DNA from 3 places in the Enterobacter sp. K510 genome. Region 2 is predicted to be linked to each of the others. Evidence: predicted binding sites of a transcription regulator. Region 2 holds the regulator's gene; each other region holds the start of a gene.
The links. Region 2 encodes PurR, which represses purine synthesis genes. Its sites were predicted from a motif close to CANGCAAACGTTTGCNTG; they were not measured.

Region 1: the regulator PurR is predicted to act here: its motif matches at 8,276-8,293, upstream of glyA (serine hydroxymethyltransferase).
Region 3: the regulator PurR is predicted to act here: its motif matches at 1,310-1,327, upstream of purE (5-(carboxyamino)imidazole ribonucleotide mutase).

The regions. Positions count from the first base shown of each region.
Region 1 is NZ_JBNRLQ010000008.1:36,805-46,675, reverse strand. It holds gene ACQUTD_RS14930 (substrate-binding domain-containing protein) at 1-899, shown strand, start outside; gene ACQUTD_RS14925 (ATP-binding cassette domain-containing protein) at 984-2,492, shown strand; gene ACQUTD_RS14920 (ABC transporter permease) at 2,485-3,474, shown strand; gene ACQUTD_RS14915 (ABC transporter permease subunit) at 3,476-4,429, shown strand; gene ACQUTD_RS14910 (FGGY-family carbohydrate kinase) at 4,446-6,083, shown strand; gene ACQUTD_RS14905 (KpsF/GutQ family sugar-phosphate isomerase) at 6,080-6,679, shown strand; gene glyA (serine hydroxymethyltransferase) at 6,908-8,161, opposite strand; gene hmpA (NO-inducible flavohemoprotein) at 8,486-9,676, shown strand; gene glnB (nitrogen regulatory protein P-II) at 9,757-9,871, opposite strand, start outside.
Region 2 is NZ_JBNRLQ010000004.1:306,903-316,773, reverse strand. It holds gene rnt (ribonuclease T) at 1-73, shown strand, start outside; gene grxD (monothiol glutaredoxin 4) at 110-457, opposite strand; gene ACQUTD_RS09340 (NlpC/P60 family protein) at 786-1,628, shown strand; gene ACQUTD_RS09335 (MFS transporter) at 1,683-2,849, opposite strand; gene cydH (cytochrome bd-I oxidase subunit CydH) at 3,022-3,114, opposite strand; gene purR (HTH-type transcriptional repressor PurR) at 3,409-4,434, shown strand; gene punR (DNA-binding transcriptional activator PunR) at 4,451-5,362, opposite strand; gene punC (purine nucleoside transporter PunC) at 5,476-6,660, shown strand; gene cfa (cyclopropane fatty acyl phospholipid synthase) at 6,961-8,109, shown strand; gene ACQUTD_RS09305 (riboflavin synthase subunit alpha) at 8,146-8,778, opposite strand; gene mdtK (MdtK family multidrug efflux MATE transporter) at 9,002-9,871, shown strand, end outside.
Region 3 is NZ_JBNRLQ010000003.1:238,135-248,005, reverse strand. It holds gene purK (5-(carboxyamino)imidazole ribonucleotide synthase) at 1-732, opposite strand, end outside; gene purE (5-(carboxyamino)imidazole ribonucleotide mutase) at 729-1,238, opposite strand; gene lpxH (UDP-2,3-diacylglucosamine diphosphatase) at 1,358-2,080, opposite strand; gene ppiB (peptidylprolyl isomerase B) at 2,084-2,578, opposite strand; gene cysS (cysteine--tRNA ligase) at 2,753-4,138, shown strand; gene malI (Mal regulon transcriptional regulator MalI) at 4,273-5,289, opposite strand; gene ACQUTD_RS06590 (PTS transporter subunit EIIC) at 5,379-6,878, opposite strand; gene ybcJ (ribosome-associated protein YbcJ) at 7,109-7,321, opposite strand; gene folD (bifunctional methylenetetrahydrofolate dehydrogenase/methenyltetrahydrofolate cyclohydrolase FolD) at 7,323-8,189, opposite strand; tRNA gene ACQUTD_RS06575 (tRNA-Arg) at 8,415-8,491, shown strand; gene fdnI (formate dehydrogenase-N subunit gamma) at 8,624-9,277, opposite strand; gene fdxH (formate dehydrogenase subunit beta) at 9,273-9,871, opposite strand, start outside.

The DNA.
Region 1 (9,871 bases), on a different contig from region 2:
AAATTGCCGTGGTGGCGAAAGTCACCGGCATTCCCTGGTTCAACCGTATGGAAACCGGCGTGAACGACGCCGCCAAAAAGCTGAATGTGAATGCGTATCAGACGGGTCCTTCCACACCCGATCCTGCCCAGCAGGTGAAGGTGATTGAGGATCTGATCGCCAAGAACGTCAACGCCATTATCGTGGTGCCTAACGATGCGAAGGTGCTGGAGCCGGTGCTGAAAAAAGCCCGCGACAAAGGCATTGTGGTGCTGACCCACGAATCCCCGGATCAGCAGATCGGCCAGTGGGATATTGAAACCATCGACAGCGAAAAATACGCGCAGGCTAACGTCGATGAGCTGGCGAAAAGCATGGGCGGCAAAGGCGGCTACGCCATTTACGTGGGATCTTTAACGGTGCCGCTGCATAACGCCTGGGCGGACTACGCCATCAAATATCAGAAAGAAAAATACCCCGAGATGTTTGAAGTCACCTCCCGCCTGCCGGTGGCGGAAAGCATTGATAAATCCTACTCCACTACCCTGGATCTGATGAAAACCTATCCGCAGATGAAAGGTATTATCGGCTTTGGCTCCCTTGGCCCAATCGGTGCCGGTCAGGCGGTGCAGAAGAAACGCGCTAAAGAAAAAATGGCGGTTGTCGGTATTGCCATGCCTGCCCAGGCCGCGCCGTACCTGATGCGCGGCGACATTAAAAAGGCGCTGCTGTGGGATCCGAAAGATGCCGGTTATGCGCTGGTTACCGTTGCCGATCAGCTGTTGCAGGGCAAGGAAGTGACGCCGGATCTGACCATCGAGGGTTTAGGCAAAGCCGATGTGGATATGGACAAAAAAGTGATCCGCTTTAACAAGATCCTCGAAGTCACCAAAGATAACGCGCAATCACTCGGTTTCTGAGGCACTCCGCCCACACCAGGGAAACCGAATAACTAAAACAATTCACACTCAGCGCCCGTAAGGGCGCTTGCAGGAGTATTGCCCATGGCAGACACCGCCGCATTTATCTCACTTGAGAATATCAGCAAGCAATTTCCGGGCGTGCTGGCGCTGGATAACGTGAACCTGACGCTGAAAAAAGGCGAAGTTCACTGTCTGGCAGGGCAGAACGGCTGCGGAAAAAGCACCATCATTAAAGTGATTTCCGGCGTCTACCACCCGGAAAAAGGCGCGCAGATTATGCTCGACGGCAAGCTGTTCCATCAGCTGACGCCGCAGCTCTCCGCCCATTACGGTATTCAGGTGATTTACCAGGATCTGTCGCTGTTTCCGAACTTCAGCGTGGCGGAAAATATTGCCGTTAACCGTTATCTGCCGGGGGGCGATATCTGGGTGCGCCGCGGGGCGATGAAAGCCCAGGCGCTGGCCGCCATGAAACGTATTGGCGTGGCCCTCGACCCGGATAAAAAAGTCGAAAAACTCTCCATTGCTGACCGCCAGTTGGTGGCGATCTGCCGCGCCATCGCCGCCGATGCCCGGCTGGTGATCATGGATGAGCCCACCGCCTCGCTGACGCGCCAGGAGGTGAATGGCCTCCTGCGGGTGGTGAATGAACTGAAAGCGGCGGGCATCTGCGTGGTCTTTGTCAGCCACCGTCTGGATGAGGTGATGGAAGTGGCAGATCGCATCAGCGTGATGCGCGACGGCAAGCTGGTGGGCACCTGGCCTGCGCAGGAGCTGGACAGCCACGAGCTGGCGTTCCTGATGACCGGGCAGCGTTTTCACTACAGCCCGCTGCCGGAAAAACCGCCCGCCGATCAGCCGCCGATGCTGGAGTTACGTAACCTGAGCCGCAAAGGAAAATACCAGAACATCGATCTGTCATTACGCAGCGGCGAGATTGTTTCTGTTGTCGGCCTGCTGGGCGCGGGCCGTACCGAGCTGTGCCTGAGCCTGTTTGGCATGACGCAGCCGGAGAGCGGCGAAATCCGCATCAACGGCGAGCCGGTGCGCCTGCGTAATAATCACGACGCCATCAGACACGGCATCGGTTATGTGTCGGAAGATCGCCTGACGCAGGGGCTGATCATGGAGCAGTCGATCTATGACAACACCATCGTCACGGTCTTCGACAAACTCCATACCCGCAGCGGTCTGCTCGATCATGCCAAAGCGCAAAAGCTGGTAAGCGATCTGATCCGCGATCTGAACATTAAAGTTTCCGATCCACACCTGCCGGTGAAAACCCTCTCCGGCGGCAACGCCCAGCGTATCGCCATCGCCAAATGGGTGGCGACTAACCCGCGCATTCTCATCCTGGACTCCCCCACCGTCGGCGTGGATATCGCCAATAAAGAGGGAATTTATCAGATTGCCCGCGATCTGGCGGAACAGGGTATGGCGGTGCTGATGATTTGCGATGAGATCCCGGAAGCCTACTACAACAGCCATCGCGTGCTGGTGATGCGCCGCGGCAAGCTGGTCGCTGAATTTAATCCCCATCGCTGTACCGAAGCGGAAATTGCTGAAGTGGTCGAGGTCATCAATGAATAACGTGCGTCTTTCCCGCCTCGTCGGGCAACATGAGTTCTGGCTGGGGCTGTTAGTGATCGCCCTGATCGTCGGGCTGAGCGTCAGCACCGATGAGTTTCTTTCGCTGGGCAACCTGACGGATGTCGCCACCAGCTACGCCATTCTGGGCATTCTGGCCTGCGGGCTGTTTGTGGTGCTGATTTCCGGCGGCATTGATATCTCTTTTCCGGCGATGACCGCCATCGCGCAGTACGCCATGGCCAGCTGGATGATCGCCCACGGCGGCAACTTCGTGCTGGCGCTGGCGATGGCCATTGCCGTCGGCCTGCTGCTTGGGCTTATCAACGGCTTTCTGGTCTACTGGCTGCGCGTGCCGGCGATCATCATCACCATCGCCACGCTCAACGTCTATTACGGTCTGCTGGTCTACGCCACCAAAGGCACCTGGCTGTACGGCTTCCCGGACTGGTTTATGAACGGCATCAACTGGTTCTCCTTTACCGCTGCCGACGGCTACGACTATGGCCTGACGCTGCCGCTGCTCTGTCTCGCCGCAGTGATTATATTCACTGCCATTCTGATGAACTACACCCGGCTGGGCCGCCAGATTTACGCCATGGGCGGCAACCGTGACGCCGCCTCCCGCCTCGGGCTGAACCTGCTGAAGCTGCACTTCTGCGTTTACGGCTATATGGGCATTCTCGCCGGTATCGCCGCCGTGGTGCAGGCGCAGATCACCCAGTCGGTTGCGCCAAACTCCCTGCTCGGCTTTGAGCTGACGGTGCTGGCCGCCGTGGTGCTGGGCGGCACCAGCATGACCGGCGGTCGCGGCACGCTGACCGGCACGCTGCTCGGGGTGATCCTGCTGGCCTTCCTGCAAAACGGCCTGACGCTGTTAAGCGTCTCCTCTTACTGGCACACCGTGTTCAGCGGCACCATTATCCTGATCAGCATCAGCGCGACGGCGTGGAACGAAAAACGCAAACTCGCAGGGGAACTTTAAGATGAAAACCTTCGCCCGTTATCTGCCTGGTGATGCCATCATTCGCCTCCAGTGCGTGATCATTATTGTCGTTGCCGTGGTCTTCTCGGCGCTGCTGGGCAGCCGCTTTTTCAGCGTCGCGAATTTCCAGTCCATCAGTTCGCAGCTGCCGATCCTCGGCATGCTGGCGCTGGGCATGGGGCTGACCATGCTCACCGGCGGCATTAACCTGTCGATTATTGCCGGTGCTAACGCCTGTTCGCTGGTGATGGCGGCGATTATTGTCAGCCATCCGGATAATCCCCTCTTCTTTATGCTGGCGCTGCTGGCGGGGCTGGCCGTCGCGGTGGCGATTGGCGTGCTAAACGGCGCGCTCATCGCCTGGGTGGGCGTCTCGCCTATTCTTGCGACCCTCGGCACCATGACGCTGATCTCCGGGCTGAACATTCTGTTTTCTAACGGCACGGTGATCTCCGGCTTCCCGGCGGCGATCCAGTATTTAGGTAACGCCACCCTCGCGGGGATCCCCGTCGCCCTGCTGCTGTTTATTGCGGTGGCGGTGCTGCTGTGGGTGTTACTGGAGCACACGACGCTTGGACGCAGCCTCTATCTGGTGGGTTCGAACGAGCAGGCGACGCGCTATTCCGGGGTGAATACCGTGCGGGTACAGATTTCCGTCTATGTGATTTCCGCTCTGCTCGGCTGGGTGGCGGCCATCCTGATGATGGCGAAGTTCAACTCGGCGAAAGCGGGCTACGGCGAATCCTATCTGCTGGTGACCATTCTTGCCTCGGTGCTCGGCGGCATCAACCCGGACGGCGGCTTTGGTCGCGTCATCGGCCTGGTGCTGGCGCTGGTGGTGCTGCAAATGCTGGAAAGCGGCTTCAATCTGCTGGGGATCAGCAGCTATCTGACGATGGCGCTCTGGGGCGCGGTGCTGATCCTCTTTATTGCCTTACAGAATCGTAAAGCCTGATTTCAGGAGAAAAAAGATGGCGAGTTACTTCATTGGTGTGGATGTCGGAACCGGAAGCGCCCGCGCGGGCGTGTTTGACCTGAACGGCAGAATGGTCGGCCAGGCGAGCCGGGCCATTGAAATGTATCGCCCGCAGGCGGATTTCGTTGAGCAGTCTTCAGACAATATCTGGCAGGCGGTGTGTAATGCAGTGCGCGATGCCATTAACCAGTCGGACGTCAATCCGATCCAGGTGAAGGGGCTGGGATTTGACGCCACCTGTTCGCTGGTGGTGCTGGACAAAGAGGGCAAGCCGCTGACCGTCAGCCCGTCCGGGCGCAGCGAGCAGAACATTATTGTGTGGATGGATCACCGCGCCATTACGCAGGCCGACCGCATTAACGCCCTGCACCACCGGGTGCTGGATTACGTCGGCGGCATCATTTCCCCGGAAATGCAGACGCCGAAACTGCTGTGGCTGAAACAGCATATGCCGAACACCTGGGCTAACGCCGGTTATTATTTTGACCTGCCGGATTTCCTGACCTGGCGCGCCACCGACGATGATACCCGCTCCCTCTGCTCCACCGTCTGCAAGTGGACCTACATGGGCCATGAAGATAAGTGGGACGGCAGCTATTTCCGCGAGATAGGGCTTGAGGATCTCCTTGAGCACGACGCGGAAAAAATTGGCCGCTATGTAAAAACCATGGGCGAACCGCTCGGCCACGGCCTGACGCCGCGCGCCGCCAGCGAAATGGGGCTGATCCCGGGCACGGCGGTCAGCGTGTCTATTATTGATGCCCACGCCGGTACGCTCGGTACGCTGGGCGCCTGTGGCGTGTCAGGGGAAGTGGCGGATTTTGATCGCCGCGTGGCGCTGATCGGCGGGACTTCCACCGGGCATATGGCTATCTCGAAAGCGCCGCGTTTTATCGGCGGCGTCTGGGGGCCGTACTATTCGGCGGTGCTGCCTGGCTACTGGCTGAACGAAGGCGGCCAGTCGGCGACAGGCGCGCTTATCGATCATGTGATCCAGTCGCATCCCTGCTATGAAACGCTGCTGGCGCAGGCAAAAACCCAGGGGCAGACCATTTATGAACTGCTGAATGCCCTGCTGCGTAAAATGGCGGGCGAGCCGGAAAACATCGCCTTTCTGACCCGCGATATGCATATCCTCCCCTACTTCCACGGCAACCGCTCGCCGCGCGCTAATCCGACGCTCACCGGGGCGATCACCGGCCTGAAGCTTTCCCGCACGCCCGAGGACATGGCGCTGCAATATCTGGCGACCATTCAGGCGATTGCGCTGGGCACCCGCCATATTATTGAAACCATGAATCAGACCGGTTACGCCATCGATACCGTGATGGCCAGCGGCGGCGGCACCAAAAATCCGGTGTTCGTGCAGGAGCACGCCAACGCCACCGGCTGCGCCATGCTGTTACCGGAAGAGAGCGAAGCCATGCTGCTGGGCAGTGCGATGATGGGCACCGTGGCCGCAGGCGTCTTCGACAGCTTCCCGGAGGCGATGTCAGTGATGAGCCGCATCGGTAAAACGGTGACGCCGCAAACCAACCGCATTAAGCAGTATTACGATCGTAAATATCAGGTGTTCCATGAGATGTACCTCGATCATATGAAATACCGTCAGTTGATGCAGGAGGTTGAATGAACAGCGCCTGGCGTCAGGCAAACGAGGCCTGGCAAACCTACAGCGACGCGCTGGCCGGACTGGGCCAGCATCTGACCGCTGAGCAATGGGACGCCCTGCTGGCGGAGCTGCGCGGCTGTACGGGTAAAATCGTGGTCACCGGCGTGGGAACCTCGGGCATCGCGGCGCGCAAAATCGCCCATATGCTGGCCTGCGTGGAGCGTCCGGCGATCTATCTGAACGCCACCGATGCCGCCCACGGCGATCTGGGTTTTTTACGGTCGGGGGATCTGATGATCATGCTGTCCCGCGGCGGCAACTCGGACGAACTGACCCGCCTGCTGCCGGGGCTGGCGGCCAGACAGGTGCCGCTGATCAGCGTCACGGAAAACCGCGGGTCGGCGATTGCTCAGGCGGCGCGGCTGGTGATCTCAACGGGCGTGCAGCGGGAAGTGGATCCGCTGAATATGCTGGCAACCACCTCAATCATTCTGGTGCTGGCGATTTTTGATGCGGCCTGCGCCTGTCTGATGAGCGAGAGCGGGTATACGAAGGAGACGCTGCTGGCGGTGCATCCGGGCGGGGATGTGGGTGTGACGTTGCGCGGGGAGCGGTGATAGCGCCCGGCGGCGCTGCGCTTGCACGGGCCTACATGAACTGGTTATGCCCGGCGGCGCTGCGCTTGCACGGGCCTACAGAACGGCTGGCGGTGCATGCCCGGCGGCGCTGCGCTTGCGCGGGCCTGGATTAACCCGAAGAACCGAAGACAAGTAGGCCGGGTAAGCGCAGCGCCACCCGGCAATAAAAAAGGCCGCTTACGCGGCCTTTTCAGGGTTTATCGCGGATCAGGCGTAAACCGGGAAGCGGGCGCAGATTTCCAGCACTTTCTGTTTCGTGCGTTCAATCACCGCTTCATCGTTGATGCTGTCCAGCACGTCGCACATCCAGCCAGCCAGTTCCTGGGCTTCCGCTTCTTTGAAGCCGCGACGGGTGATGGCCGGGCTGCCGATACGGATACCGGAGGTCACGAACGGGCTCTTCGGATCGTTCGGCACGCTGTTTTTGTTCACCGTGATGTTAGCGCGACCCAGCGCGGCGTCAGCTTCTTTACCGGTCAGGTTTTTGTCCACCAGATCCAGCAGGAACAGGTGGTTATCGGTACCGCCGGACACCACGTTGTAACCGCGATCGAGGAATACCTGCACCATCGCTTTCGCGTTTTTCGCCACCTGCTGCTGGTAGGTTTTGAATTCCGGCTCCAGCGCTTCTTTCAGCGCTACGGCTTTACCGGCGATCACGTGCATCAGCGGGCCGCCCTGCGCGCCAGGGAAGACCGCAGAGTTCAGTTTTTTGTACAGCTCTTCGCTGCCGCCTTTCGCGAGGATCAGACCACCGCGCGGACCAGCCAGCGTTTTGTGGGTTGTGGTGGTCACCACGTGGGCATGCGGCACCGGGTTCGGGTAAACGCCCGCGGCAACCAGACCGGCCACGTGCGCCATGTCGACAAACAGGTAAGCGCCGATGCTGTCGGCGATTTCACGCATTTTCGCCCAGTCAACCACGCCGGAGTACGCGGAGAAGCCGCCGATGATCATCTTCGGCTTGTGGGTCTGCGCCTGTTTTTCGAGGTCTGCATAATCAATATGACCAGTCTCATCAATGCCGTAAGGCACGATATTGTAGAGCTTGCCAGAGAAGTTAACCGGGGAGCCGTGAGTCAGGTGGCCGCCGTGCGCCAGGTTCATGCCGAGCACGGTATCGCCCGGTTGCAGCAGCGTGGTGTACACCGCGAAGTTAGCCTGCGAGCCGGAGTGCGGCTGGACGTTAGCGTAGTCAGCGCCGAACAGTTCTTTCGCGCGGTCGATAGCCAGTTGCTCAACGATATCCACGTATTCACAGCCGCCGTAGTAACGTTTACCCGGATAACCTTCCGCATATTTGTTGGTCAGCTGAGAGCCCTGAGCCTGCATCACGCGCGGGCTGGTGTAGTTTTCGGAGGCGATCAGTTCAATGTGTTCTTCCTGACGTACTTTTTCCTGCTCCATAGCCTGCCACAGTTCGGCATCATAATCGGCAATGTTCATTTCACGTTTTAACATCCGCATCTCCTGACTCAGCTAACGGTAATTACAGCTCTGAAGGGGGGCCCTTTTGGGCAACGGCGACCAGTATAACTGATTCATATCGTGATAACAGGTCTTGACAAAGGATTTTACGCAAACGATTGGCTGCCCGCCGTACAAGGGTTTGATGGAAAAGCCGTAACCCGGCGGAACCGGATTTCTTTTCAGCTTTGTGATGTAAATTTTTCATGACTGTGAGCCATCATAACTAAAATGCACTAAGTCATTTACAAGCGCAGGGTTATTTCTATAAGATGCATATAAAATACAACTTATAGTTCTGCTAAAAAGGAAGCTGCCATGCTAGACGCTCAAACCATCGCCACCGTGAAATCCACCATTCCCCTGCTCGTCGAAACCGGCCCGAAACTTACCGCCCATTTCTATGACCGGATGTTTAAACACAATCCGGAGCTGAAAGAGATCTTCAATATGAGCAATCAGCGCAATGGCGATCAGCGTGAAGCGCTGTTCAATGCCATTGCCGCCTATGCCAGCAATATTGAAAATCTGCCCGCGCTGCTGCCGGCGGTGGAGAAGATCGCCCAGAAGCACACCAGTTTTCAGATCAAACCGGAACAGTACAACATTGTCGGCGAGCATCTGCTGGCGACGCTGGATGAGATGTTCAGTCCGGGTCAGGAAGTGCTGGATGCGTGGGGCAAAGCCTATGGCGTACTGGCAGGCGTGTTTGTAAATCGTGAAAGCGAGCTGTATCAGGAGCACGCCAGCAAAACCGGCGGCTGGGAAGGCACACGAGCGTTTCGCATCATCGCAAAAAATCCGCAGAGTGCGCTTATCACCAGCTTTGCATTTGAGCCGGTGGATGGCCAGCCGGTGGCGGATTATCAGCCGGGGCAGTATCTCGGCGTATGGCTGAAGCCGGAAGGTTTTCCGCATCAGGAAATTCGTCAGTATTCCCTCACCCGCAAACCTGACGGGAAAAGCTACCGTATCGCCGTGAAGCGCGAGCCGGGCGGTCAGGTGTCCAACTGGCTGCATAATGACGCGACTGTGGGTGACATCGTGCATCTGGCGGTGCCTGCGGGTGATTTCTTTCTGGATGTGACCCCGGAAACCCCGGTGACGCTGATTTCCGCGGGCGTCGGCCAGACGCCGATGCTGGCGATGCTCGACACCCTGGTCAGCCGTCAGCATAGCGCGCAGGTGAACTGGTTCCATGCGGCGGAGAATGGCGATGTGCATGCCTTTGCCGATGAAGTGGCGCAGCTTGGCGCGCAGCTTGCGCACTTCAGCTCGCACACCTGGTATCGTCTGCCGACCGACACCGATCGCGCGGGCGCAGGCTATAACAGCGAAGGACTGATGGATTTGAGTCAGACGAAGGGGTTGTATTCCGATCCGGCGATGCAGTTCTATCTGTGCGGACCTGTGGTGTTTATGCAGTTTGCCGCCCGCCAGCTGATTGAGTCGGGCGTTGAGGCGCAGAATATTCATTACGAATGTTTCGGGCCTCATAAGGTGCTGTAATCGCCCGGCGGCGCTTCGCCTGCACGGGCCTGCGAAGAGTTTTGCAGGCCGGGTAAGCGCAGCGCCACCCGGCAAGAATGTTAGATAGCCGCGTCGTCTTCTTCACCGGTACGGATACGCACCACGCGGGCGACGTCGAAGACAAAGATTTTACCGTCGCCAATTTTACCGGTTTGCGCCGTGCGGATAATGGTA
Region 2 (9,871 bases):
CGAGATCGTTAACCGCTGGAAGCGGCTGGGCGGCTGGCCGATGGCGATGCCTGGCGACGAAAATCAGCCATAAAAAAAGCACCCTAGGGTGCTTTTTTATTGCCTGCGCTTATTCAGCGCCCGGCTCTTCGGTTTTGTACTTCGCAGCGGTTTCTTTGATCAGCGGCTGAAGTTCTCCGCGCTGGTACATCTCAATGATGATGTCGCAGCCGCCTACCAGCTCGCCATCCACCCACAGCTGCGGGAAGGTCGGCCAGTTGGCGTATTTCGGCAGCTCGGCGCGGATGTCCGGGTTCTGCAGAATATCTACATAAGCAAAGCGTTCGCCACAGGCGGAAAGCGCCTGAACTGCCTGGGCAGAGAAGCCGCAGCTTGGCAGCTTAGGGGAACCTTTCATGTACAGCAGGATCGGGTTTTCAGCGATTTGACGCTGGATTTTTTCGATGGTCTCGCTCATTGTCTTGCTTCCTTAACTTCTTCTACGACAGTCGTCTTATTGTAGCGGTTCAGACAACCCACGGAAAATAACATTTTGTTCACCACGCGTTATATTATCGTCTGTCGGATAAAGATGCCTTAAGAATATCAGTTTGCGCGAAACGATTCGCTCATGCCTTAACCGTTTCCTTCCCTGAATTGCTGCTTTTTTTTGCGCTTGTTAACGAAACAGCGCAAGGATGCAAAAAGGCTCTTACCTTTTTAGCATTTTATGCTTTAGAATCGACGAGTTTTGAAAATCACACGCACGCATGATTTCATGCCTGCCCGAATCAGGGGATTGCTCAGTGGCGCGGATAAATAAAGTCTCGATCACGCTCTGTGCTTTGGTTTTTGCTTCGCTGACGTTTGCGCCATTAAGCCAGGCGTCTGAACAGGCGCGGCCCTCTGCCGTGCAAAAAACGCATCTGGCGAAAACCAGCGACCGTAAGAAGCAAAGCACGACCCAAAAGACAACAAAGAAAAGCAGTGGCAGCAGTAAAAAAATAGCTAAAAAAGCATCCAGCAGATCCGCCAGTCAAAAAACCTCCAGCAGAACAAAACGCGTCTCATCCGGTACTAAAACCAGCAGCCTCGCCTCACGCAAAAGCAAATCCAGCCCGGGGAAAATTGCCGCCGTTACCTTTACGGAAAAGTGCACCACCCGCAAAGGCCGCAAGCAGCACTGCGTGAAAGTGAAAAGCAGCAAGCCGGTTACCCTGGCAGACGCGCATAAAGTGCGCATTAAAAAGGCCCAGACGGCGGCGTTATCGACATTAATGAATCAGATCGGCAAACCCTATCACTGGGGCGGCACCTCGCCGCGTACCGGCTTCGATTGCAGCGGGCTGGTGTATTACGCCTATAAAGATCTGGTGAAGTTCCGCATCCCGCGCACCGCCAATGAAATGTATCACCTGCGTGATGCCTCGCCGGTCAACCCGGGCGAGCTGGAACGGGGCGATCTGGTGTTCTTCCGCACGCAGGGTCGCGGCACCGCCGATCACGTGGGCGTCTACGTTGGCAATGGCAAATTCATCCAGTCGCCGCGCAGTGGTCAGGATATTCAAATCACTTCCCTTAGCGAAGATTACTGGCAGCGTCATTATGTGGGCGCGCGCCGGGTGATGACGCCGAAAAACGTCCGCTAAAAAAAACACCCTGCCGGACTGCGCAGGGTGTTTTTCTTTTTTACTCAGTAACGATCAGTTCGCCACGCATTCCCGGCGGGCATCGGCGCGACCGGAAAACAGCACCAGCAGCAGCGCGAGCGCCGCAATAACAGCGCCCATCACCGGCACGACGGCGTAGCCTAATCCTGCGGAGATCACCGCGCCGCCTGCCGCCGCGCCCAGCGCATTGCCGAGGTTAAAAGCGCCGATATTCACGGACGAAGACAGCCCCGGCGCTTCATGAGCGACACGCATCACGCGCATCTGCAATGGCGGCACCACCGCGAACGTTGCGGCACCCCACACCACCATCGCCACGGCCGCGCCGATATCGCTTTTCACCAGCAGCGGGATCGCCAGCATGATCACCATCAGCAGCAACAGAAAGCCTTTCAGCGTGCCGCTGACGGAACGATCGGCAAACTTACCGCCCAGGTAATTGCCCAGCGAGAAGCCCACGCCGATCAGCACCAGCATCGCGGTGACAAAGAACGGCGTCGCGTGATTAAGCTCCTGCAACACCGGCGAGATGTAGGTATAGAGAGTGAACATCGCCCCGGCGCCCAGCACGGTGGTCAGCAGCGCCGATAAAACCTGCGGGCGCATCAGCACCGCCAGCTCCTGGCGCACATCCGGACGCACGCCCGCGCTGCCCTTCGGCAGGGAGAAGAACAGGCTTAACATCGACACCACGCCAAGACCTGCGGTGGCGAGGAAGGACATCCGCCAGCCGATGGTTTCCCCAAGCCAGGTGGCCGCAGGAACGCCGCCGATATTGGCGATGGTCAGTCCCATAAACATGGTCGCCACGGCGCTGGCCTGTTTATGTTTCGGTACCACGCTTGCGGCCACCACTGACCCCAGGCCAAAGAAGGCGCCGTGGTTAAGACTGGTGATAATGCGCGACAGCAGCAGCGTGGTGTAATCCGGTGCAATGGCCGACAGTACATTACCGAGGGTGAAAATCGCCATCAGGAAGATCAGCGCGTTACGGCGGGCGCGGTGCGACAGCAGCAGCGTCATCAGGGGGGCGCCCACCATCACGCCGATCGCATAGGCGCTGATCAGCATGCCGGCGGCAGGGATCGAGACGTCAACGCCACGGGCGATTACCGGCAGCAATCCCATGGGTGAAAATTCAGTTGTACCTATCCCAAAAGCCCCGATTGCCAGTGACAGCAGGGGAAAATTTATCTTCATTATTACATGACTCCAGTAATGCGATGGCGTACAGAGCGCCTCGCGGTGAAGTCAAAAGCATGACATTAATCACAAAAAAACAGAAGTTAATGAAGTGACAAAAGATTATTGCAAATTTGATAACAATCGGCGGGAATGAAAAAGAGAGGGAGAGCGCTCTCCCTGCTCTGGATCAATTAAAAGCGGCAGTCATTGCGCCAGCAACGATCAGGCTGAGCACGATTACGGTAGTAAACAGCGAATACTTCAGATTGCTATCCATCATTTTTTCTCCTTTGTTAACCCCCACAAAAAGTGAGATTGCTCATTTTTGCACAGTTAAACGCAAAAATCTTCTCTGTTTTAGATTGATAACCATTTTTAGGCTTCCCCTTTTCATCAAGATCAGCCAGAATTCCACGCTAAATTTATTCGCGTACCGGCCACTGACCCCTCCTGACGTCCTGTGTTGTTTTCCCGGCGTATCGCAACCTGAAAATGTTGCGCGAAGGGTTTTTTAAGGCAAACGTTTACCTGTAGCAGTATCAGGAGCTTAAGATATGGTCTGGAGTGAGATCTAATGGCAACAATTAAAGATGTAGCGAAACGCGCAAACGTTTCCACTACAACCGTATCACATGTTATTAACAAAACCCGTTTTGTTGCGGAAGAAACGCGCAACGCGGTGTGGGCAGCTATCAAAGAGCTGCATTATTCCCCGAGCGCGGTGGCGCGCAGTCTGAAGGTTAACCATACCAAGTCGATTGGCTTGCTGGCGACCAGCAGCGAAGCGCCCTACTTTGCCGAAATCATTGAAGCTGTTGAGAAAAACTGCTTCCAGAAGGGCTATACCCTGATCCTCGGCAACGCCTGGAACAATCTTGAAAAGCAGCGCGCTTATCTGTCGATGATGGCGCAAAAGCGCGTCGACGGCCTGATGGTGATGTGTTCTGAATACCCGGACCCGCTGTTGCGCATGCTGGAAGAGTACCGTCATATCCCGATGGTGGTGATGGACTGGGGCGAAGCGAAAGCGGACTTTACCGATTCGGTGATCGATAACGCCTTTGAAGGCGGCTATATGGCGGGCCGGTATCTGATCGAACGCGGCCACCGTGAAATCGGCGTCATTCCGGGCCCGCTTGAGCGTAACACCGGCGCGGGCCGTCTGGCGGGCTTTATGAAAGCGATGGAAGAAGCGCTGATTAAGGTGCCGGAAAACTGGATCGTGCAGGGCGACTTTGAGCCGGAATCCGGCTACCGCGCCATGCAGCAGATCCTCTCCCAGCCGCATCGTCCGACCGCAGTCTTCTGCGGCGGCGACGTGATGGCGATGGGCGCGCTCTGCGGGGCTGATGAAATGGGTCTGCGCGTGCCGCAGGACGTGTCGCTGATTGGTTATGACAACGTGCGCAACGCCCGTTTCTTCACCCCGGCGCTGACCACCATTCACCAGCCGAAAGACTCGCTGGGCGAAACGGCCTTCAATATGCTGATGGACAGGATCGTCAGCAAGCGTGAAGAGTCGCAATCCATTGAGGTGCACCCGCGTCTCATCGAACGCCGCTCGGTCGCCGACGGCCCGTTCCGCGACTATCGCCGCTAAGCCTGCCGGGAGCCAGTCACTCTGGCTCCCGCAACCACTCTTTATTCAGCGTCTCGCTGTCTCCTAAATAATCCAGCAGCCAGCTTAAGGCGGGCGAATTATCCTTTTGCTGCCACGTCAGGCAACAGGCGGCATCCGGGAAGGGATTTTCAAGCGGCAGCGCCACCCACTCTCCGCGATCAAGCCAGGGCCTGGCAAAATGCGCCGGTACCATGCCGATACACAATCCCGCCGACAAACAGGCCGCCGAGGATTCCCAATCGGGCGCGATGATGCGCCGCTGGTTATCCAGCAGCCAGGTAATACGCTTGGGCAGCGAGCGGGAGGTGTCCTCGCGCACCAGCGACGGCCAGTTGCGCAAGGTGTCATCGCTCAGCGGCCCGTCCATCGCCGCCAGCGGGTGTTCACGGGATACCACGCACTTCCAGCTCAATTTCCCCATATCCCGGAAGGCGTAGCGCCCGCCCACCGGCACCGCCTGGGTCGCGCCAATCGCCAGTTCCACGCGGCCATCCGCCAGCGCGTCCCACACGCCGTTGAATACTTCCTGAAAGACGATCAGCTCCACATCCTGAAAGTGGCGGTAGAAATCGACGATCATTTGCCTGCTACGTTCGGGCTTAACGATATTGTCCACCGCGATGGATAACTGCCCCCGCCAGCCGTTGGCGATCTGCTGACACTGCTGACGGGTGATCTGCATTTTTTTGATAACAGATCGCCCTTCCTTTAAAAACCAGCGTCCGGCGGGAGTAAGCACCACGTCACGGTGACGGCGCTCGAACAGTGGCACCGCCAGCCACTCTTCCAGCTGCCGCACCGTATAGCTCACCGCCGATGGGACCCGGTGGAGTTCCTGCGCGGCGGCGCTGAAGCTGCCGGTTCGTGCCACCGCATCAACCACTTCCAGTGAATATTCTGACCACATGTTCTGCCTGCAAATTTTTTGAATGCAATGTGCAAATATTAGCGTTTCACAACCGTCATTGCACTCCCTACACTCTGCCGCTCTGCTCACCTGCCAAAACAAGAGAACGTGACATGAAACCTGGAAAAGGATTTTTAGTCTGGCTGGCGGGGTTAAGCGTACTGGGCTTTCTGGCTACAGATATGTATTTACCCGCCTTCGCCGTTATTCAGAATGATCTTCAAACCCCGGCGGCTGCTGTCAGCGCCAGCCTGAGTCTGTTTTTAGCCGGATTTGCGGTTGCGCAACTGGCGTGGGGTCCGCTGTCCGATACTTATGGTCGCCGCCCGGTGCTGTTAAGCGGTCTGGCGCTCTTTGCCGTCGGCTGTCTGGGCATGCTGTGGGTGCGCGACGCCACCTGGCTGCTGGTGCTGCGTTTTATCCAGGCGATCGGCGTCTGCGCCGCCGCCGTCACCTGGCAGGCGCTGGTGACGGATCACTATCCGGCACACCGCACTAATCGTATCTTCGCCACCATTATGCCGCTGGTGGGTCTCTCTCCGGCCCTTGCGCCGCTGCTGGGCAGCTGGATCCTCGCGCATTTTTCCTGGCAAATGATTTTTATGACGCTGTTTGTCATTACGCTGGTGCTGATGCTGCCCGCGCTGCGCCTGAAGCCGGTGGTAAAAAAAACCACCAGCAGCGACGTGCCGCTGACCTTTGCCACCCTGCTCCGTTCCCGGGATTACCGCGGTAACGTGCTGATCTACGCCGCCTGCTCCGCCAGCTTCTTCGCCTGGCTGACCGGCTCGCCCTTTATCCTCAGCGAAATGGGCTACGGCCCGGCGGCCATTGGCCTGAGCTATGTGCCGCAAACCATCGCCTTTCTGATCGGCGGCTATGGATGCCGCGCAGCGCTGCAAAAGTGGCAGGGTAAAAAGTTACTGCCGTGGCTGCTGGTGTTCTACGGTCTGAGCGTGGCGGGTACCTGGATAGCCGGGCTGGTGGCGGGTCAATCCCTCACTGCGCTGCTGGTGCCCTTCTGCGTGATGGCAATGGCGAACGGCGCCATTTATCCCATTGTGGTGGCCCAGGCGCTGCGCCCGTTCCCGCAGGCGACCGGACGTGCGGCGGCGCTGCAAAATACCCTGCAACTGGGGCTCTGTTTCCTTGCCAGTCTGGTGGTGTCCGCGCTTATCGGCACGCCGCTGTTGACCACCACCAGCGTAATGCTGATCACCGTATTACTGGCCGCTGCCGGTTACCGGATGCAGCGTCATGGTGTAACAGACGCGGATGCTGAAACCGCCTCTGCATAGTTCACCGGGCAACTATGTTACAAACCAGTGATTAGGTTGCTAAGAATTTACTATTGTATCTGCCGGATCTGAGGCCTATACTCATTTCCGGCACATATAATTACGATAAATATTATGCAGTAACAGGCGCAGGATGACGCCTCTCTCACCACGGATGGCCTTTTCGGCAAGGGTAATCTCCCTTCCTCTGTTCTACGTCGGATTTCTGGCTCGCGGACCATTCCGTGAGATTTCTCACAAACCCTAAAAAGCGACTACGCTGTTTGAAGGTTCTGATCACATACAGGTGATGGAGAAGCTATGAGTTCATCGTGCATAGAAGACGTTAACATACGGGATGATGACTGGTTTCGTATCGTAAGCGAACTGCTTGGCCGGGCGGGGATCACAATCAACGGTTCGTCCCCGGCAGATATTCAGGTCAAAAATCCTCATTTTTTTAAACGCGTGCTGCAGGAAGGATCGCTGGGGCTGGGTGAAAGTTATATGGACGGCTGGTGGGATTGCGAACGGCTGGACATTTTCTTCAACAACGTCCTGCGTGCCGGTCTTGAAAACCAGCTCCCGCACCATCTCAAAGATACACTGCGTATAGCGGGCGCCAGATTATTTAATTTGCAGAGCAAGCGCCGGGCATGGATCGTCGGCAAAGAGCATTACGATTTGGGTAATGATCTGTTCAGCCGCATGCTGGATCCGCAAATGCAATACTCTTGCGCCTACTGGAAGGATGCCACGACGCTGGCAGACGCCCAGCTTGCCAAGCTAAAACTGATTTGCGAAAAGCTACAGCTCCAGCCCGGAATGCGTGTGCTCGACATCGGCTGTGGCTGGGGTGGGCTTGCGCAGTACATGGCGCAGCACTATGACGTCAGCGTGGTGGGCGTGACGATTTCTGCGGAACAGCAAAAAATGGCGCAGGAACGCTGTCAGGATCTCGATGTGACTATTTTGCTCCAGGATTATCGCGATCTTAACGAGCAGTTTGACCGCATCGTCTCTGTCGGCATGTTCGAACACGTTGGTCCTAAAAACTACGCCACCTATTTTGAGGTTGTCGATCGCAATCTGAAACCTGACGGCCTGTTTTTACTGCACACTATCGGCTCGAATAAAACCGACCACCACGTCGATCCCTGGATCAATAAGTACATCTTCCCTAACGGCTGCCTGCCGTCGGTGCGGCAGATCGCCACCGCCAGCGAGCCGCATTTTGTGATGGAAGACTGGCATAACTTCGGTTCGGATTATGATAAAACGCTGATGGCCTGGCACAGCCGTTTTCAGGCCGCCTGGCCGGAGATTGCCGGCAATTATTCTGATCGTTTCAGAAGGATGTTCAGCTACTATCTCAATGCCTGTGCGGGGGCGTTCCGCGCGCGGGATATTCAGCTCTGGCAGGTGGTGTTCAGCCGGGGCGTGGAAAACGGCCTGCGTGTGGCGCGTTGATAAAAAACCCCGGCTTGCCGGGGTTTTTTGTGGAATTTACTCGTCGCGCTCAACCACCACCACCCGGGCCGCCATTACGCGTTCGACGGTGTCCACCACCGCCTGGGTCTGGGGATCGATTTCGATATTGACGCGGCTGCCCAGTTTTTTGCTGCTGAGCGTGGTGCGCTCCAGCGTTTCCGGGATCAGGTGCACGCAAAAGCGCGTCGGCGTCACCTCGCCTACCGTCAGGCTAATACCGTCAATACCGATAAATCCTTTATAAAGAATATACTTCATCAGCGTCGGATCCTGGACTTTAAACCAGATCTGACGATTATTTTCTGACGCCAGGATCTTAACCACTTCCGCGGTAGTGATAATATGACCTGACATTAAATGTCCGCCAATTTCATCGCTGAATTTTGCCGCACGCTCAACATTCACATAATCGCCGGGGGCTAATTCACCGAGATTGGTAATACGCAGCGTCTCTTTCATTAAGTCGAAACTGATAAGGTTGCCGTTAATTTCCGTTACGGTCAGGCAGCAACCGTTGTGCGCCACGGACGCGCCCGTCTCCAGACCATCCAGCATGGTGTCTGGCAGCGCCACGACGTGCGTGCGGAAATTGGGTTTCTCATCAATGGACACCACTTTTGCCGTGCCCTGTACAATACCGGTAAACATGCCTGGTGCTCCTGTATCATTAATTCGGTTAACCGAGTTTATACCAGCACAATAACAGGTGAAAAATGAGGTTGCCAGTCTCGGCACTTATTACGCTGTTTTTTCTCTGGATTAATCGCATTTCCCCGCTACAATGTACTGGTTATTTCTCCTGCAAATCTTTTGCTGCCAGTAACGGCGGCTATTCAGTTTTTCATATAACTACAATTCAACAGGTGTTCACGTGCAGAAGTACTTTCTTGAAGCGCGTCAGTTATTAGCACTGGCAATCCCGGTGATCATTGCGCAAATCGCCCAGACCGCGATGGGTTTCGTCGATACCGTGATGGCGGGCGGCTACAGCGCCACCGACATGGCGGCGGTGGCTATTGGTACCTCTATCTGGCTGCCCGCCATTCTTTTTGGTCATGGGCTGCTGCTGGCGCTGACGCCGACGGTTGCGCAACTGAACGGCTCCGGCCGCCGCGACCGTATTGCCCACCAGGTACGCCAGGGTTTCTGGCTGGCGGGCGGCGTGTCGGTGCTGATCATGATCGTGCTGTGGAACGCGGGTCATATCATTCATGCGATGCACAATATCGATCCCGAACTGGCGGACAAAGCGGTGCGCTATCTGCGCGCCCTGCTGTGGGGCGCGCCTGGCTATCTGTTCTTCCAGGTGGCGCGTAACCAGTGTGAAGGGCTGGCGAAAACCAAGCCCGGCATGGTGTTTGGTTTTCTCGGCCTGCTGGTGAATATCCCCATCAACTATGTGCTGATTTATGGTCATTTCGGTATGCCTGAGATGGGCGGCGTCGGCTGCGGCGTGGCGACGGCAACGGTGTACTGGATGATGTTCGTCTGCATGGTCTCCTACATTAAGCGCGCGCGCTCCATGCGCGACATCCGTAACGATATGCGTTTTGGCAAACCGGATCCCGCCGTGCTGCTGCGCCTGGCGCAACTGGGGCTGCCCATCGCCCTCGCGCTGTTCTTTGAGGTGACGCTGTTCGCCGTGGTGGCGCTGCTGGTGTCGCCCCTTGGCATTGTCGATGTGGCCGGGCACCAGATCGCCCTTAACTTCAGCTCGCTGATGTTCGTCCTGCCGATGTCG
Region 3 (9,871 bases), on a different contig from region 2:
GTGCACGCGCGGGGCCAGCTCATTGATCAGCAGTCCACCAGGGGTGACAAAGCACTCCATCGCCATCACGCCGACGTAATTGAGTTCATTCATTACCGCGCTGAGCATGGTTTCCGCCTGCGTCTGCTGGGCGGCGTTCGCCTGCGGGAAGGCCACGCTGGTGCGTAAAATACCGTCCTGATGCAGGTTGTGTGTCAGGGGATAAAACACCGTGCTGCCGTCATGTCCGCGCGCGCCTACCAGCGACACTTCGCCGGAAAAATTAATGCCCTGCTCGACAATGCACTCGCCGTAGCAGTCATCCGGCAACTGGTCGGTATCGTCTGCGCGCAGACGCCACTGACCGCGTCCGTCATAACCGCCAACGCGGCGCTTGACGATCGCCAGCTCGCCCAGGCGATCAAACACGCCGGACCATTCATCGCGGCTGGCCAGCAACTGCCAGGGCGCGGTGGCAAGCCCGAGGGTGTCAAACAGCTGCTTTTGCGTCAGACGATCGGCGATGATCGGGAACACATCGCGGTTGACGAACGCCGGGTGACGGGCCAGCTCGCGGGTGAGGGCGGTTTCCGGCCAGCGCTCGATTTCAGCGGTGATCACGCTTTGCGCGAAAGGCACCGCTTCCGGCTCCGCATCCAGTCCCACCGGCCATACCGCAATCCCCAGCGGCTCACCGGCCTGGCGCAGCATCCGGCCCAGCTGACCGTTACCTAAAATACAGACCTGTTTCATGCTTCGCTCCGCGGATCCGGGTTATCCAGCACTTCATCCGTCTGGCTTTGTCGCCACTCGACCAGGCGCTGATGCAGCTCGCGATCCTGAGTAGCGAGGATCTGTGCCGCCAGCAGCGCGGCGTTGGCGGCACCGGCTTTACCAATCGCCAGCGTGCCCACCGGAATACCGCGCGGCATCTGCACGATGGAGTAAAGACTGTCGACACCGCTTAACGCGGCGCTTTGCACGGGCACACCCAGCACCGGCACCAGCGTTTTCGCCGCAATCATGCCCGGCAGATGTGCAGCCCCCCCTGCGCCGGCAATGATCACCTGATAACCGTTCTGCTCTGCGCTTTCGGCGAAGCTGAACAGTTTGTCGGGGGTGCGATGGGCGGAGACCACTTCAACATGGTAAGAAACGTGCAGAAGATCGAGGATTTCAGTGGCGAACTGCATGGTTGCCCAGTCGCTTTTGGACCCCATCACGATGGCGATACGCGCCGGATTATTGCGGGAAGACATGCGCCTTAAAACTCCTGTGGGTGTGCTTCAGACTGCTTTTAAGGCCACAGAGAATAACATGGATAATTAGCAAGGAAAACGGTTGCGTAACGCGGTATAGTTCAAATACAGGCGTTTTCTCAGAAGGGAAACGCGATCAGTTCAATCTTGTCAGCGGTCACTTTCACCATTGAGCCTTCACTGTGCCAGGCGCCCAGCACATAACGACAGGCGGGTTCACCGTTGGCGGTCAGCGCGTGAATATCCGGGCGATGGGTATGACCGTGGATCAGATGCTGCACCTGATGCTTTTCCATCACCTTCACCACCGCCTGTGGGTTAACGTCCATGATCGCCAGAGACTTGGTGCGGTTGGCGGATTTGCTGCCGGCGCGCATTTTCGCGGCGATGCGCGTGCGGATAAACAGCGGCAGGGCGAGAAACAGCTTTTGCAGCCAGGGCTGGTGAACTTTGGCGCGAAACGCCTGATAACCCGCGTCGTCCGTGCACAGGGTATCACCGTGCATAATCAGCAGCCGTTTACCGTACAGCTCAAGGACTTTTTCTTCCGGCAGCAATGTCATGCCGCTTTCACGCGCAAAGCGCTGACCGAGCAGAAAATCACGATTGCCGTGAATGAAATACACCGGGATGCCGGAATCCGCCAGCGCTTTCAGCGCGGCGGCGATCTGCCGGTGCAGGGGATTGGGATCGTCATCGCCGATCCAGGCTTCAAACAGATCGCCCAGAATGTACAACGCGTCCGCTTCCCTGGCTGTACCGGCCAGAAAACGCAGAAAACCGGCGGTGATCGCCGGTTCTTCTGTTTGCAGATGGAGATCTGCAATAAAGAGTGTCGCCACCGATTACTCGCTGACGGTCACGCTTTTAATGATTACGTCTTCTTTCGGCACGTCCTGGTGCATACCGCTGCGGCCAGTAGAAACGGCTTTGATTTTATCAACCACGTCCATGCCTTCCGCCACTTCGGCGAATACGCAGTAACCCCAGCCCTGCAGGCTTTCGCCGCTGAAGTTCAGGAAGTCGTTATCAACCACGTTAATGAAGAACTGCGCAGTCGCAGAGTGCGGCGCCTGAGTACGGGCCATGGCCAGGGTGCCACGGGTGTTTTTCAGACCGTTGTTGGCTTCGTTTTTAATCGCCTCTTTGGTCTCTTTCTGCTTCATACCCGGTTCAAAACCGCCGCCCTGGATCATAAAGCCATTGATCACACGGTGGAAAATGGTGTTGTCGTAAAAACCTTCGCGGCAGTAGTCGAGGAAGTTTTTAACGGTTTCAGGTGCTTTATCATCAAAGGTTTTGATTACGATATCGCCGTGATTAGTGTGGAAAGTAACCATTGTTGCATCCTGTTCTGTTTGGTAAGTCGCGTAGACCCGGCAATGGGTCAGAGATAATCGCCTTTTATAGCATAACCCTGAGGTTCGATCACCTTGCAAAGGGTGCTGCTTCGCTGCCGAAATATGGTTATGATAAGAAAGATATTCTCCACACACGTCTAAACGGAATCTTCGATGCTTAAAATTTTTAATACCCTGACGCGCCAGAAAGAGGAATTCAAACCCATCCATGCCGGTGAAGTGGGCATGTACGTGTGTGGTATCACCGTTTACGATCTGTGTCATATCGGCCATGGCCGTACCTTTGTAGCTTTTGATGTGGTGGCGCGCTATCTGCGTTTTCTGGGCTATCAGCTGAAGTACGTGCGTAACATCACCGATATTGACGACAAAATCATTAAGCGTGCCAATGAAAACGGCGAGGAATTCGTCGCGCTGGTTGATCGCATGATCGGCGAAATGCATGCGGATTTCGACGCGCTGAATATTCTGCGTCCGGACAGCGAGCCGCGCGCCACTCACCATATTCACGAGATCATCGATATCACCGCACGTCTGATTGAGCGTGGCCACGCTTATGTGGCTGACAACGGCGACGTGATGTTCTCGGTACCCACCGATCCGAACTACGGCAAGCTGTCGCGTCAGGATCTGGATCAGTTGCAGGCTGGTGCGCGCGTCGAAGTGGCCGACATCAAACGCAATCCGATGGATTTCGTGCTGTGGAAAATGTCCAAGCCGGGCGAACCGAGCTGGAGTTCGCCGTGGGGTGAAGGCCGTCCGGGCTGGCATATTGAGTGCTCGGCGATGAACTGCAAACAGCTGGGCAACCATTTCGATATTCACGGCGGCGGCGCGGATCTGATGTTCCCGCATCATGAAAACGAGATCGCGCAGTCCACCTGCGCCCACGACGGCGAATACGTTAACTACTGGATGCACTCCGGCATGGTAATGGTTGACCGTGAAAAGATGTCGAAATCCCTCGGCAACTTCTTCACCGTGCGCGACGTGCTGAAGTATTACGACGCGGAAACCATTCGCTACTTCCTGATGTCCGGTCACTACCGCAGCCAGCTGAACTACAGCGAAGAGAACCTCAAGCAGGCGCGTTCCGCGCTGGAGCGTCTGTATACCGCGCTGCGCGGCACTGATAAAAACGTGGCTCCGGCAGGCGGCGAGGCCTTTGAAGCGCGCTTTATCGAAGCGATGGACGACGATTTCAACACCCCGGAAGCCTATTCGGTGCTGTTCGACATGGCGCGCGAGGTTAACCGCCTGAAAGCGGAAGATATCAACGCCGCGAACGGCATGGCCGCGCAGCTGCGTAAACTGGCTGGCGTGCTGGGTCTGCTGGAGCAGGATGCAGAACAGTTCCTGCAAAGCGGCGCGCAGGCTGATGATGGCGAAGTGGCCGAGATCGAAGCCTTAATCAAGCAGCGTCTGGATGCGCGTCAGGCAAAAGACTGGGCCGCCGCCGATGCGGCGCGTGATCGTCTCAATGAGATGGGTATTGTGCTGGAAGACGGCCCGCAGGGAACCACCTGGCGTCGTAAGTAAGTCAGTAACGCCCGGCGGCGCGTTGCTTGCCGGGCCTACAAATTGTCTTGTAGGCCGGGTAAGCAACGCGCACCCGGCAATTACGGCTCTGTGTTGTAGGCCGGGTAAGCGCAGCGCCACCCGGCAACGGCAAATCACGCGGACTCCCGCGCCACTAACTGACCGGACAGGGTTATCCGCTGGGTAAGCAGATCCGGCTCTTTCAGTTTACGTATGATCAACGCCGCCGCCTGGCGTCCGGTCTCTTCACTCGCTGACGACACGTAGGTGAAGGACGGCGAGGTCAGATTCACATGCAGCATATCTTCAAATCCCACCAGCGCCACCTGTTGCGTCAGAAACACATCTTTACCCACCGTGCGCCCGACCTGGCTGATGCCGGACAAACAGCCAATCACCGCATCAGGCGAATGGCACAGCAGGGCGGTGATCTTATTGTTCTTCTCCAGCAGCTGACGCGTGGCGTGGCTGGCGGCATGGGTGCCATCGCAGCAGGCGGGGGTAAACTCTTCCCGCGTCACCAGCCCGTACTGCGTTAACGCGCTGCGAAAACCCAACAACCGTTGCTGGCGAATCAGGTTATTTTCACTGCCGCCGATATAGGCGATATTGCGATGACCGCGTTCAATAAGATAACGGGTGGCGAGGTTCGCCGCCTGACGGTTATCGCGCATCACTAAATCGCAGGGCTCGTCCAGCAGAGATTGCGACACCACCACCAGCGGTAGCGGACAGGCGCGAATTTGCTCCGGCACCGTCGCCCGCGCAGCATCCGCCGCCAGATAGATGACCCCCGCCACGCCCTGTTGCTTGAACGATAACAGACAGCGCTCAAGGTGTTCCTCATCGTTGAGCGGCTGGCCGAGAAAGACCATAAAACCCTGTTTCTCCAGCTCCTGCACAATGCTGGCCATCACTTTGATGGAAAAGCTGTCGCTGAAATCCCGTAAAATCAAACCGATAAGATTGGAGGTACTGGAGCGCAGATTGGCTGCCGCCACGTTGTGCACGTAGCCGAGCGTGGTGATGGACGCCTGCACTTTCTCAATGGTCGCCGCCGAAATTTTCCCTTTCTGACGCAGCACCAGCGAAACGGTCGAAACAGAAACCCCCGCATGCCTTGCGACATCAATAATGCTGACCTTCTTCAAACGCGCTCCCTGAAATCACCGGATAATCAGCCAAATATGACAACGTCTCCTGCGCGGGCAGAAGACGTTATCACCTTAACAGCTTCGGGTTATCTGCCCATCATACCGGACATGGTTTGTGCGATAAATTGTGCGCGCGCGCCAAAAATCACCTGTACGCCCTGATCGCCGACGAACACCACGCCCCGTGCGCCCAGATTGTTCAGCCCGTCTTTATCCACCAGCGCGCCCTTTGCCACTTCCAGACGTAAACGTGTGATGCAGGCGCCGACCGAGCTAATGTTCTGCTCGCCGCCGAGCAGGGCGATGATTTCCGTGGCGAGTTCGTCATCGGTTTTATCGCTGACGCTGGCGGTGATTTCCGTGCGGCCCGGCGTTTTGACATCAAAACGACGGATCACGAAGCGGAAGGTGAAGTAGTAGATCAACGCCATCGGCACGCCGACGATAATCGCGCTCAGGAAGTTGGTCTGGAAGCCGTTGAACGACGGCAGGATGCCGAACGACAGGTAGTCGATAAAGCCCGCCGAGAAGGATTTGGCGATATGCGCATGCAGCAGATACATACACATGTACGACAGACCCGCCATGATGGCGTTAAACACGTACAGCACCGGCGCGACAAAGATAAAGGTGAATTCCACCGGCTCGGTGATCCCCGTCAGGAAGCAGGTGAGGGCGGCGGAGAACAGAATACCGGCGGCAATCTTTTTGTTTTTGGTCTGGGCTTCGTGATACATCGCCAGACAGGCCGCAGGCAGCGCGAACAGCATCAGCGGGAACTCGCCCTGCATGAACTTACCGGCGTTCTGGTAGGTGTCGCTGCTGAAGGATTTCACGCCTTCTTCCAGCATTTTAAACCAGATGGTCTGGTCGCCATGGATCACCTGGCCTGCCTGCGTAGTGTAATCGCCGAAGGAGTACCAGAAAGAGGGATACCAGATATGGTGCAGACCCAGCGGGATCAGCGCACGTTCAACCAGCCCGAAGATAAAGGTTGAGGCCGCCTGATTATCGCCGTTCACCACCACTGACAGCGCATCGATGCCCGACTGAATGTGCTGCCAGACATAGGGCAGCAGCAGACCGAGCAGGAAGGAGAGAAACGCGGTGGCGATGGCTACAAAGCGTTTACCCGAGAAGAAGCCAAGGAATTCCGGCAACTGCAACGTATGGAAACGGTTGTAGCACCAGGCGGCGAGGATGCCGCAGATAAGCCCGCCAAACACGCCCATCTGTAAGGTTGGAATGCCGACCACCATCGCATACTTACCGCCCTGCGAGGCCATTTCCGGCGTGATCGACAGCACCGTACCTATGGTGATGTTAGTGACAAACACCGACACCGCCGCCGACAGCGCCGCAATACCGGACTCAGACGCCAGACCCACCGCGGAACCAATGGCGAACAGCATCGGCAGGTTATCAAAGATAACGCCCCCGGCATTCATCATCAGCGGCAGCTGGAATTTATCACCAAACGCCAGTAACAGACCGGCGGCGGGTAATAACGAAATTGGCAGCATCAACGCGCGGCCAATCATGGACAATTTTGATAACGACTTAATGAAACCTGACAGCATAGTCATGCCTTATCCCCCGAATGCAGACGCCTTTGTTGGGCGCTTATTTTTGTGAGTATAACGTTCTACTAAAACGTTATACCTAATGTCAGTTAAGCGCGGTTTTACCGCAACTGAAATCACGTGGCGCGTCAGAGGATTTTGTTATTCTTTTGAAGTCGATCGGGCAATGCCCCTGGCGGGCGCGGGGAGAAGGGCGGTTTTTACCCTCTCCGGCGGAGAGGGTAAAGGGGGGATCAGGCGGTGATGGTGATGCTCTGCCCGTTAAAACTCACGGTCTGACCGGCGACGATTTTGCAGCGCTTGCGGGTTTCCACCTCGCCGTCCACCGTCACCAGACCGTCGGCGATAAAAATCTTCGCCTGCGCGCCGCTTTCGCTCCAGCCTTCCAGCTTGAGCAGATCGCAGAGTTCAACATGCGGATGTTTGCCCAGGGAGAATGTTGCCATCTTATGCTTCCTTAACGTCGTGATATTCTTCGCACGCCTGTAGCGTGTTCTGGATGAGTGTGGCGACCGTCATCGGCCCGACGCCGCCCGGCACTGGCGTGATGTACGCAGCGCGCGCGGCGGCGTCTTCAAACACCACATCGCCCACTACTTTACCGCTTTCAAGACGGTTAATCCCGACATCAATAACAATCGCGCCTTCTTTGATCCACTCGCCGGGGATAAAGCCCGGTTTGCCCACCGCGACGATCAGCAGATCGGCGTTTTCCACATGCTGGCGCAGGTTTTTGGTGAAACGGTGCGTCACCGTGGTGGTGCAACCGGCCAGCAGCAGCTCCATGCTCATCGGGCGGCCGACGATATTGGAGGCGCCAATCACCACGGCATTCAGGCCGTAGGTATCGATGTTGTAGCGCTCCAGCAGCGTGACGATGCCGCGCGGCGTACAGGGGCGCAGACGCGGCGCGCGCTGGCACAGACGACCCACGTTATAGGGATGGAAACCGTCCACGTCTTTATCCGGCGCGATACGCTCCAGCACTTTTACGTTGTCGATGCCCGCAGGCAGCGGCAGCTGCACCAGAATGCCGTCGATGGCGCTGTCGGCATTCAGCCTGTCGATAAGCATCAGCAGTTCGGCTTCGGTGGTGGTTTCAGGCAGATCGTAAGAGCGGGAGATAAAGCCCACCTCTTCACACGCTTTGCGTTTACTGCCTACATAGATTTGCGAAGCCGGGTTGCTGCCAACCAGAACAACAGCCAGCCCTGGTGCGCGTTTTCCTGCAGCCAGACGTGCCTGCACTTTTTCCGCAACTTCAGAGCGCACCTGCTGCGCAATCGTTTTACCGTCAATAATCTTTGCTGCCATCAGAGAGAAGATTCCGTCTGTGAATAGAAGAGTGGGGATGGCTATATTTTGTCAGAAGCGGGAGGCGCTGTCAGTTAACCTTTATGAAATTCACCTGCGGCAGCGTCGTGAAGCAGTTCAGGATGCTCATTTACCGCGCATCCAGATGCAAAGCCATTGACTCAATGGAGGTTGACCGTATAATCCGAGGCGTTTCCACCATAAAAGGTGTGACATCCGCGTAACGCGCCCTTAGCTCAGTTGGATAGAGCAACGGCCTTCTAAGCCGTAGGTCACAGGTTCGAGCCCTGTAGGGCGTACCATTCTGCTTTCGCTCACGCCCTTCGATTAAATTTCTTCCCTGGTACGTTTTATCCGTTTTGGCATTTAGCGTCGTCGATCGACGTAAAAAAACCGCCAGCGTTTCCCCTGACGGTTTGTTTATCAGCCCCGACTTACAGCCCTTCGGTGCTCTCTTTTTTCGCTTCCATCGCTTCGACATCACGGTACCAGCGCGGATGATGCTTCTGCGCCCAGCGGCGGCTCACTTTGCCGACAATCATGCCTTTGATGGAGCCTTTGACCCAGAACGCCATATACATATGAATAAGAATGGCGTGGATCAAAATAATCGCCGTGGTGGCATGAATAAGCAGGCTATAACGCACCACTTTGATCGGGAAATAATCGGCAAACCACGGACGCCAGATAATAATCCCGGTTACCAGCAGCACAAAAATCATGCTCATAATGGTCCAGAACATCATCTTCTGCCCGGCGTTATATTTGCCGACCCGCGCCACTTTATGCTCGTTGCCTTTCAGCACCTCGACAATACCCTTTACCCACGGAATATCGTGTTTATCGGGAATATTGTGATGCACAAAACGCACGAACATAAACATCAGCGCGATGAAGATCAGCACCCCAAACCACGGGTGCAGAATACGGCCCATCTGCGGCGTACCGAAGGTTTCCGTCAGCCATTGCAGCGTCGGGAAAAACAGCGCGATGCCGGAGAGCGCCACCAGGAAAAAGCAAATCACGACCGTCCAGTGGCAGGCGCGGTCAATGAATTTCGTCCTGACGATCATCCTGCTCTGCTTAATCATGGTGTTCCTCCTCGTCTTCATCCACCTCTTCATTCGGCCCGACGCCCACATAGTGGAAGATCAGCCCCGCGAAGGTGGCGATAAAACCTGCCGCCGACAGCGGTTTCAGCAGCCCTTTCCACAGGGAAATCGGGGTGTCGATGTGCGGATCGTTCGGCAGATTGTGATACAGCTCCGGCTGATCGGCATGATGCAGCACATACATTACGTGCGTGCCGCCCACGCCCTGCGGGTTATAGACGCCCGCGTGCGGATAGCCGCGCTTTTGCAGCTTCGCCACGCGCTCGTCCGCCACCTCCAGCATCTCTTTTTTTGTGCCGAAATGAATGGCCCCCGTCGGGCAGGTTTTCACGCAGGCTGGCTCCTGGCCCACGCTCACCCGATCAACGCACAGCGTGCATTTATAGACGCGGTTATCGTCTTTATTCAGACGCGGAATGTTGAACGGGCAACCGGCAATGCAGTAGCCGCAGCCAATGCAGTGTTCCGACTGAAAATCGACGATGCCATTGGCGTACTGAATGATTGCGCCCGCCGACGGGCAGGCCTTCAGGCAGCCCGGATCGGTGCAGTGCATACAGCCATCCTTAC